3 regions of the Lapidilactobacillus salsurivasis genome follow, and region 3 is predicted to be linked to each of the others. Evidence: predicted binding sites of a transcription regulator. Region 3 holds the regulator's gene; each other region holds the start of a gene.
The links. Region 3 encodes HrcA, which represses chaperone genes, less so after heat shock. Its sites were predicted from a motif close to TTAGCACTCNNNNNNNNNGAGTGCTAA; they were not measured.
Positions count from the first base shown of each region.

Region 1: ACYVSB_RS05085 (Hsp20/alpha crystallin family protein) is a predicted target of HrcA. The motif match lies at 1,193-1,219, and genes of this name have one in related genera.
Region 2: ACYVSB_RS08925 (ATP-dependent Clp protease ATP-binding subunit) is a predicted target of HrcA. The motif match lies at 2,077-2,103, and genes of this name have one in related genera.

Region 1 is NZ_BAAABI010000003.1:211,783-215,059, reverse strand. It holds gene ACYVSB_RS05090 (YitT family protein) at 172-1,083, shown strand; gene ACYVSB_RS05085 (Hsp20/alpha crystallin family protein) at 1,287-1,736, shown strand; gene ACYVSB_RS05080 (hypothetical protein) at 1,723-2,085, opposite strand; gene ACYVSB_RS05075 (hypothetical protein) at 2,362-2,487, opposite strand; gene ACYVSB_RS05070 (NAD(P)H-dependent oxidoreductase) at 2,576-3,277, opposite strand, start outside.
Region 2 is NZ_BAAABI010000006.1:142,889-146,165, forward strand. It holds gene ACYVSB_RS08925 (ATP-dependent Clp protease ATP-binding subunit) at 1-1,985, opposite strand, end outside; gene ACYVSB_RS08930 (hypothetical protein) at 2,212-2,406, shown strand; gene ACYVSB_RS08935 (phosphocarrier protein HPr) at 2,570-2,836, shown strand; gene ptsP (phosphoenolpyruvate--protein phosphotransferase) at 2,836-3,277, shown strand, end outside.
Region 3 is NZ_BAAABI010000002.1:9,930-13,206, forward strand. It holds gene ACYVSB_RS02000 (hypothetical protein) at 1-1, opposite strand, end outside; gene ACYVSB_RS02005 (hypothetical protein) at 208-345, shown strand; gene ACYVSB_RS02010 (hypothetical protein) at 326-514, shown strand; gene ACYVSB_RS02015 (hypothetical protein) at 489-611, shown strand; gene ACYVSB_RS02020 (hypothetical protein) at 756-962, shown strand; gene hrcA (heat-inducible transcriptional repressor HrcA) at 1,296-2,381, shown strand; gene grpE (nucleotide exchange factor GrpE) at 2,405-3,064, shown strand; gene dnaK (molecular chaperone DnaK) at 3,132-3,277, shown strand, end outside.

The DNA of each region.
Region 1 (3,277 bases), on a different contig from region 3:
AAAGCGGGCGAATCCCGCTGGCTGTGTTATAATTATTGAAACATAACTGCCACCGATTGAAGTTCGCCACTTGATTTTGGCGGGGTCAGTCGGGTCAGGCAGACTCTTAGGTCCGAATCGGCGAAACGCTGAGGGCGGACTAGATAAATTTTCAGAAAAGGAAGTGCTTTGATGTCAAGATTTGTTCGTTCGAAGTGGGCGCAATTCTTAGTCATGCTGGTAGCTTTGGAAATCATTGCCATCAGTATCAATATGTTCTACGCGCCCCACAATATCGCTTCTGGCGGCGCCACCGGGATCGGGATCCTGCTGGAAGCGGCCTTTGGATTCAATCTGTCATTGGTTGTTTTGATCATCAATATTTTCATGTTGATCCTGGCGTGGATTTTCTTAAGCAAGCAAACCGTTTTGAAAATCGCCCTGGGCAGTTTCATTTTGCCTGTTTGTTTGGCGTTGACCCCGCAGATCAAATTGATCAAAGACCCACTCTTGACCGTGATCGTGGGCGCGTCGATTTTCGCGGTGGGCATCTCAATGCTCTACCAAATCGACGCTTCCAGTGGCGGAACCACAGTGCCACCACTGATCATCAAGAAATATTGGGGGCTGAAAACATCCACCTCCTTACTGCTGATCGACGGGGTGATCTGCCTGCTGAACGTGTTCGTCGCCGGCTTCGAAGTGATGGTCCTGGCGGTCACGTCGCAGATCCTGACCACGATCGTGATGAATTTCATTGAAACAGGCTTCGATCGCAAGAAAGTCATTTACATTATGAGCGATGCGGATCTGAATAAGATCAAAGGCAAGCTGGGTTTGCTGGGGAAGGCGCTCACGATTTTCAACGTGACGGGCGGCTACACCGGGCACGACAAAGAAATGTTAATGGTCATCGTGGAAAATCCCGATTACCACCAACTCCTTGGTCTGGTTCATGAGATCGACCCCAGCGCGTTTGTATTGGTGATGGACGCCGCCGAAGCTCGCGGTGGCATTTGGAACGGTGGCGACCAATACCTGACCCAGATCCCCAGTGAGAAACGCTCGGAAGTTTTAGAGAAATTCAACGCGGACGAACGTTGAGCTCCGGCGCGTCACTCAGCCACGGGCCAGCCGCCAGTAACAGTCACACCAAATGAATGACCTACTAAGTAAGTGGGAATGCCTAGACAGGGGTATTCCCACTTACTTTTTAGCACTCAGATATTCAGAGTGCTAAATTCTTGAAACCAACCAAAAAGTGATTATAATGGGTTTTGAAGGTTGAAGAAAGGAAGTAAAGAATTATGGCAAATGACTTAATGAATAACCGTCGTAATGATTTATTTGGAGGTTTCAATGATTGGTTTAATGATGACCGTTTCTTTAACAATCTCGGGCGTGCGTTCTATGGCATGTCCGAACCGAACGATTTAAAGACGGATATCAAGGAAACCAAGCATGATTATCAAGTGACTGTTGATCTTCCTGGTTTGGATAAGAAAGATATCGAAGTGCGTTATGACAACGATATTTTGACGATCAGCGGCAAGAAGGACAGTTTCACGGATGACGCCGACAAAGATGGCAACACCTTGATGAGCGAGCGGAGTTACGGCAGTTTCTCACGGCAATATCGCTTGCCTAAGATCAAGGCGGACGCGATCTCAGGTCACTATGAAAATGGTGTTTTGAAGATTACCTTGCCTAAGGAAAACAAAGAAATCAGTAGCGATCACCAAATCAAGATCGACTAATGAGTTTCACACTGGCAGATAAGTAAAAGCGATGGCGAACTGGCATAATAATGTCGGTTTTCCATCGCTTTTTTTGAAAGTATAAGATGATGCCCGCAGCTTGCGCTGCGAAATTCGGGGTGAGCTCGCTGTGGGCGTCACTTTGAGCTTCGCAAAGCCCGCGAATCTCAAAGCTGAGCCTTATTCTAAGCGGCAAAGCCGCTAAGAATAACGACACGGCGATCTCACCCCGAATTTCTCCGCTCCAGCCGCTCAACGTTATAACAGCCGTTTGAGCACTCACGCCAATTGGCAAGCTATGGCCAATTGAGGGGGATCCACGAAATTGACGGTCGTGGTTAGTGGTCAAAATCTTTAAATTGGTGACACCAGTATAGTCTGTCTGATGAACTAGGACATGATCTTGATGAATCAGCTGAATCGATCGATTTCACTCAAAGATTATTCAGGGAACTGGTAAAGATGTTCGACCAACGCAACCTGTACCAACCAACTAGTTCAAATCCGTTGGCATTGCCGTACCACAAAAAAAGTGTGATGGGTTTTGACCACCACACTTGCAAAAACACTTTTTCAGATATCCAACTTTGATTGCAGATAGGCTCAATTCTGCCTAGCAACCGCCTCAGGACGTGTGGCTCAGCGGTGAGATTATTCTTAGCGATTTATCAATTAGAATAAGGCTCGATTTGAAGACAAGCCGCTGGGCTTGCGGATTGGCTTCAAACGATGCCCACTGCGTTCCAGCCACGACAAACGTCCTGAGGCGGTTGCGTCACCACCAAACCCAGCAGATCCGCAACACCCACCTACATCAGCAATCAGGAGCGCAATATAACTCAGTGCTTTTCCGAAGCGCCCGAAACACCATCAACTGCCGGCTTGGCAGGCGTGGCAGCCTTTTCCGAGGCGCCGGAAACGCCGTCGACTGCTGGTTTAGTTGGGCCGGATTTCTCCGAGGCGCCACTGACCGCGTCCACATCGCCAACGAGTTTCTGGCCAGTTTGTTGCAAATACCAGTCGATGATTGGTTGAATGTCCAGAACGTATTCGTTGAGCCCTTTGTAGGCGCCGGTTTCATCATGTAGCGCTTGATAATTGTGGACGACGAACTTGTCCGGTCCGTGGGTGGGCACGTGCATTCGAATCACGTCTTGTTTGCCGTGGCGCAGTTGCTGGATGACCCATTCCACGTTTTTCCGCGCTCGTTCTGGGTGGCAATTGATCAAGGGATTACCAGGTTGAGTGGGGTTGCGGCTGGCCAACATTTTCTCGCCGGTATCCGGTTGTTGATTGTAGTAGAGGAATTGGTTGTTGCTGTCGGCGAAAGTGAGTTCCATGGGCATTGAGGCCAGGAAATAATTCAGTTGGTCGACGGTCAAGATCCCCCGATTCAAGCGAACATAAGTCTTGCCATCAACGGCGTGGGCAACTTCGGAAGCTTGTTCGACCCAATCCGGCGCGGATTTATCGACGCCTTGAATGGTTGTGTCGATCGTGCCGGTGGCCTTCAAGTCCTCTGGTGGCAACACTTCAGCCTC
Region 2 (3,277 bases), on a different contig from region 3:
CCTTTATCCGCGATCATAGTATTGGTGTCGTTGATCATCAAATCGACGATCTTCATCAAGTTAGCCTTGGTCAATGAATTGAATTCGACAATGTCATCGAAACGGTTGAGGAACTCCGGCTTGAAGAAATCAGTTAATTTGTCCAAAACCGAATGTGTTTCGCCTGTGGCCGCGGCACCGAAACCAACATTGGCTTCAACATCACCTTGGCCGGCGTTGGAGGTCATAATAATAATGGTATCTTTGAAGGAAACGGTGCGTCCTTGCGAATCGGTCAAGCGGCCGTCATCAAGAATCTGCAGGAACATATGCATGACATCAGGATGGGCCTTTTCGATTTCATCAAGCAGGACTAGGCTGTAAGGATTCCGCCGCACTTTCTCGGTCAATTGACCGGCCTCTTCGTAGCCAACATAGCCAGGAGGTGACCCGATCAATTTCGAAACGCTGTGCTTTTCCATGTATTCACTCATGTCAAAGCGGATCATTGAGTCTTGGGAGCCAAACAGCTCTTGGGCCAATTGCTTGGCCAGCTCGGTTTTGCCGACACCAGTGGGACCAACAAAGAGGAAGGAGCCGATCGGTCGTCCGGATTTATTGAAGCCGATCCGATTCCGTCGAATCGCGCGGGCAACCTTGTCAACCGCTTGATCTTGGCCAATCACCTTGGCCTCCAGATCTTCTGACAGGTTCTTTAATTGCGCTTGTTCTTGCGCCCGCAATTCGCCAACGGGAATATGGGTCTTCTCTTCAACGATCTGTTCCATATCCTTCTCCGTGATCACAGGCCGATCACCATCGGCGGAGGCTTGGTTGTTCTTCATTTTGTTGAGCTTTTCGATTTGATCACGGAAGTAGGCTGCCCGCTCATAATCTTCTTGCTGCAACGCTTCTTGCTTCTGCGATTCCGCTGATTGGATCTTTTCTTCGATCACTTTCGGGTCAATATTGGTCAAAGTGAGATTCTTCTTTGAGCCGGATTCATCGAGCAAGTCAATTGCCTTGTCGGGTAGAAAGCGATCCTGGATATAACGCGCCGACAGGCTGACTGCCGCTTTGATCGCTTCCGCGGAATAGCGCACATGATGATAATCTTCGTAGCGTGGTTGTAAGCCCTTGAGAATCGCGACGGTTTCCGCTTGAGTCGGTTCATTCACCGTGACCGGTTGGAGCCGCCGCGCTAAGGCGGAGTCCTTTTCGATGGTCCGGTATTCATTCATGGTCGTGGCGCCAACTAATTGCAGTTCGCCGCGAGCCAGCGCCGGTTTCAAGACGTTACCCGCATCCATGCCGCCTTCAGCGTTACCGGCGCCGACGATTTCGTGGATTTCATCAATGAATAAAATAATATTAGGGTTGCGTTGCAATTCTTGGATCATTTGCTGCATCCGCTGTTCGAATTGACCGCGGACACCGGTTCCTTGAACTAAGGAAACCACGTCCAAGCGAATGATTTCTTTATTTTGTAATTTGGCGGGTACATCGCCATCGACGATCTTCTGCGCCAAGCCTTCGACAACAGCGGTCTTACCCACGCCGGCTTCCCCGATCAAAACCGGGTTGTTCTTGGTCCGGCGGTTGAGAATCTCGATCACCCGGGCGATTTCGCTATCGCGGCCGATGACCGGGTCGATCTTACCTTGGCGCGCTTGATCGGTCAAATTGACGCCGAATTGGGCGAGCACGCCATTACCCCGCCGATTGCCCCGGCCACCTTGGCCCGGTTGCGCTTGGGATGGGCGCTCTTGTTGCTGCTGCAAGCCAGCGTTGGGATCATTGCCTTGACCGCCAATTGCGCGTAACATATCGTTAAGGTCAGAAAAACCAAATGGATCTTGGGCCATACTTGAATTACCTCCTTGACCAACTTCATTTTTTAGTTGTTGATAGCAGTTTTGGCACAGGTCGATTTCCCGGCGCTGCCCATTAACCGTCGTATATAAATGAATCGTGGCTTCATTTTGATGACAATTTTGGCATAACATTGTCTCCATCACACCTTTCTGGATGTGTCGCTTCTGGTAAAAAAGGTCGGGCAAAGTTTGACCTTTGTTGACCTATGCTTGTATTATAGTATTAGCACTCTATGGGCACAAGTGCTAAGGCTTGTAATTCTGACCAAATTTTCATAAGCTTTAGATGGCACCTTGAACAAAGGGGTCTAGCTCTTAAAACTATTTTAAATCTTCAAAGACAAGGTGGGCAATCAAAATGACTTCCGATTATTCGCAGCAATTACAAGCGTTGGTCAATGGTGAGATATCGTCATTAACAGTGACAGAAAAGGACTTCATGAACTTCCGAAAAGCTTGGTTAGAGTTCCCGCAACGGAAAGAAATCGTGGGTGAAGCCAAGCGAAATGGTACAGTGATCTATCGATTTGATGAAAGCGGTAACGTTCAATAAATAAGCCGATTTTTGGCAGGTTAACGTTCAAAAATTCTTGTAGTATTTGGCAAAAAATGGTAGCATTTAGGTTGTAGCAAACAGCGTCCGAAAACGGACCTGTTTCACGGTTGTGTTTTTTAACGCAACCAAAAATTTTTTATTTATGAAGGAGCTCATTATAATGGAAAAACGCGATTTTCATGTTATTGCTGAGACTGGTATTCATGCTCGTCCTGCAACTCTCTTGGTTCAAACTGCTAGCAAGTTCAACTCAGACATCAACCTTGAATACAAAGGTAAGTCAGTTAACTTGAAGTCAATCATGGGTGTAATGTCCTTAGGCGTTGGTCAAGGCGCAGATGTTACGATCTCTGCTGATGGCGCTGATGAAGCCGAAGCAATCGTTGCCGTTGACGAGACAATGAAGAAAGAAGGACTTTCTGAATAATGACTACAACCTTGAAAGGGATTGCGGCTAGTGACGGCGTTGCAATCGCCAAAGCCTATCTCCTTGTTCAACCTGATTTGTCATTTTCGAAGTCTGCAATCAATGATGTAACGAAAGAAACCGATCGTTTGCAAAGCGCCATCGCTAAATCTAATTCCGAGTTACAACAAATCCGAGATATCGCAAGCAAAAGCTTGGGCGAAGAAGAAGCCCAAGTTTTTGATGCGCATATGATGATTTTAGCGGACCCTGAATTCACAGGCGCCGTCAAACAAAAGATCGAAGATGAGAAAGTCAACGCGGAATCCGCTTTGGATGATGTTGCGACCACGTTCATCAATATGTTTGAGGCGATGACAGATAATCCTTATATGCAAGAACGCGCCGCTGACGTCCGCGATGTTACCAAGCGGATCATGGCGCACTTGTTAGGGGTCGAAC
Region 3 (3,277 bases):
CTGCTGAGCCGCATGGCCCGACCCGGTTGCTGAACAGAATTGAGCCTATCTACAATCGGATTTGAATATCTGACGAAGTACTTTTGCAAGTGTAGTGGTCAAAGCCATCACACTTTTTTCGTGGTACAGAATAACAACGGATTTTGAATCAGGCGGTCGGTATCTTTTGCGTAGGCTGAACAGTTCCGTTTGTTTCTTTAACAATTCATGGGTGGAAACCGACCGATTCAACGGACTGATCAAGAACTTGACTCAGTTTATCAAGCAGACTATCCTGGTGTCACCAATTTAAAGCTGGTAACTATTAACCATGGTCGTCAGTTGCGTGGCTCCCCATCAATTTAACAATAGCTTACAAGATGGCGTGAGCGCTCAAACGGCTGTTAAAACGTTGAGCGGCTGGAGCGGAGAAATTCGGGGTGAGATCGCCGTGAAATTGGTCTTAGTGGCTTTGCCACTTAGACCAAGGCTCAGCTTTGAGATTTTCGGTGGTTTTCCGAAAAGCTCAAAGTGACGCCCACAGCGAGCTCACCCCGAATTTCGCAGCGCAAGCCGCGGTCGAACAAATGACCTTTTTGGGTGATACGGCAATGCCAACGGATTTGGATTAGAAGGTCGGGACATTTTGCGTAAGTGGAACATCTTTATCCGCTCCATAAACAATCATTGGTTGGAAAAAAACCGATTCAGGTGATTCACTGAGAACTAGTCCGGTTTATCAAGCAGACTATCCTGGTGTCACCAATTTAAAACTTGTGACCACTAACCACGGTCGCCAATTGCGTGGCTCCTTATCAATTGACCATAGCTTGCCAATCGGCGTGAGCGCTCAAACGACTGTTATAACGTTGAGCGGCTGGAGCGGAGCGTGGCGTTGGTGGTTCGTTTGCTCGTTGGCGGAAGGTCGGGCTGGGGGTGAGTCAGCCGCGATATTATTGTTGGCGATTTATCGCCTACAATAAGGCCGAGCTTGAAGATTTTCGGTGCACTTCCGAAAAGCTTCAAGTCGTGCCCGCAGCGTTCCACCACCCCCAGCCCGACCTGGAGCCCTACCACATCTGCCCACCACCAACGCCACGCGCAGCGCAAGCCGCGGGCAAACTACTTTATCTAGTCTGAGCATGGGTTGAGTCCCATCGACAATCAGGGCGGAGAAGCTCATCGGTCCCCGGTCTGATTTCACGTTTTTTTAAAGAAAAATGGTGCGTTTCCTTGACTTTAAAAGCCGCGGTTGGTATATTTTATAGTGTTGTTAGCACTCATAACAATCAAGTGCTAAAAAAGAGGTGATAACTATGCCGACCAAACGTCAGGCACTGATTTTGGCAGAGATTGTTCGTATTTATAACGAAACAGGACAGCCTGTTGGTTCCAAGACATTGATGGGTCAATTGCCGTTCCACATCAGTTCCGCCACGATTCGTAATGAAATGGCGGCGCTGGAAGATGATGGGTTGATCATGAAAAATCACACATCATCGGGACGGATCCCATCAACGGCTGGTTATCGTTATTATCTCGATCATTTGCTGCAACCGACCGCGGTCTCGCCGCAGGTTTTTGATAAAATCGCGGCGAACTTTGACCACGATTATCATGAAATCGATGAGATCGTCAAGCAATCCGCGACGATTTTATCAAATTTGACCAATTACACCACGATTTCACTGGGACCGGAAAGCGCCAATGTGACGTTAACTGGGTTTCGGGTGATTCCGTTGGGTCATGATCAGATCATTGCCATTTTGGCGACCAGCGCTGGGACGGTGGAAAGTCGCGTTTATCGGTTGTTGCATTTGATCAGCTCCGACGATTTGGAGAAGGCCGTCCGGATCATTAATGATCAACTGGTCGGCTTGCCTCTGGCTGTCGTGAAACAAAAACTCGCCAGTGAAATTCCCCAATTGTTGACGAAATATTTGCATTCTTCGACTGGTTTTATCGATTTGTTTGGTGATGTGTTGAAGCGGGCGGCCTCGCAACATTTCTATGTGGGTGGTCGTTCCAATCTCCTGAGTTTCGCCCAACCGACCGATCTTGATCAGCTGAAGAGTGTGTATCAACTGCTTGACAAGGAATCGATCTTGCCATCGTTATTGGATCTGGATCAGTTGGCCGCGGCGAAAAATCCGCAAGATCCGCAACAAGTTCTAGGTCCGATTTCCGTCCGCTTAGGCGACGAATTCAATAATTCGCTGCTTAGTGACTATGGTTTGATCACGGCCAAGTATCATGTGGGTCAGCACGGGGATGGCGTGATCGCGATTCTCGGGCCCACCAGCATGCCCTATTCGCAACTGATTGGGTTGTTACAACTTTTCAGCGATGAATTGGTTAAGAAGCTAGTTGAGTATTACGGCTATTTTCACGATGATAGCTAGTTTAAATCAAAGGAGTGACGGATTTGTCCGCTAAGACAAACAAACAACCTGAGCAGCCAGTTGAATTTCCATCTGAAAAAGACGCGAAATTCGCAGAACAGGCGAAACAGGCTAAAGAAAGTAAGAAAGCCGCCAAAAAGGCGAAGCAGCAAGAATCAGTGAAGCAAGTAATCGAGGATCTGAATGATGAAGATCTGAAAGAGGTTATTGCCACTGATCCGGCTGTGTTAGAACAAAAAGTGGCGGATCTAACCGCGAAGAATGAGGATTTACAAGATCAATGGTTGCGTGCCCAGGCTGAAATCCAGAACATGCACGCGCGCCATGAGAAAGAACGCGAAACCCAAGCGAAATACGCGGCCCAAAAGTTAGGCACGGCGATTTTACCAGTGGTGGATAACTTGGAGCGGGCGTTAGCTGTTAAAGTGGAAGGCGAATCAGCGCAGCAACTGCACAAGGGTGTGGCGATGGTGCTGGATCACCTACAAGCAGCTTTGCAAGATAACGCCATTACCGCGGTTGGTCAGGTCGGCGAACCATTTGATCCTCATTATCATCAGGCCGTGCAAACGGCGCCAGCCGACGCTGAACATCCAGCGGACACGATCTATCAGGTCCTGCAAAAGGGCTATTGCCTGAAAGATCGCACGATCCGGCCAGCGATGGTCATCGTGGCCAAATAGCCGCGTTGAGCGAACTTGTTTCAATCAAAGTCAATTAATTTTTAAATAATAAGTGAGGTAATTCAATATGGCAAAAGTTATTGGGATCGACTTAGGGACAACCAACTCTGCAGTTGCAGTCCTTGAAGGCGGCAAACCAAAAATCATTACAAACCCAGAAGGCAATCGGACGACTCCATCTGTCGTGGCTTTCAAAGACGGTGAAATCCAAGT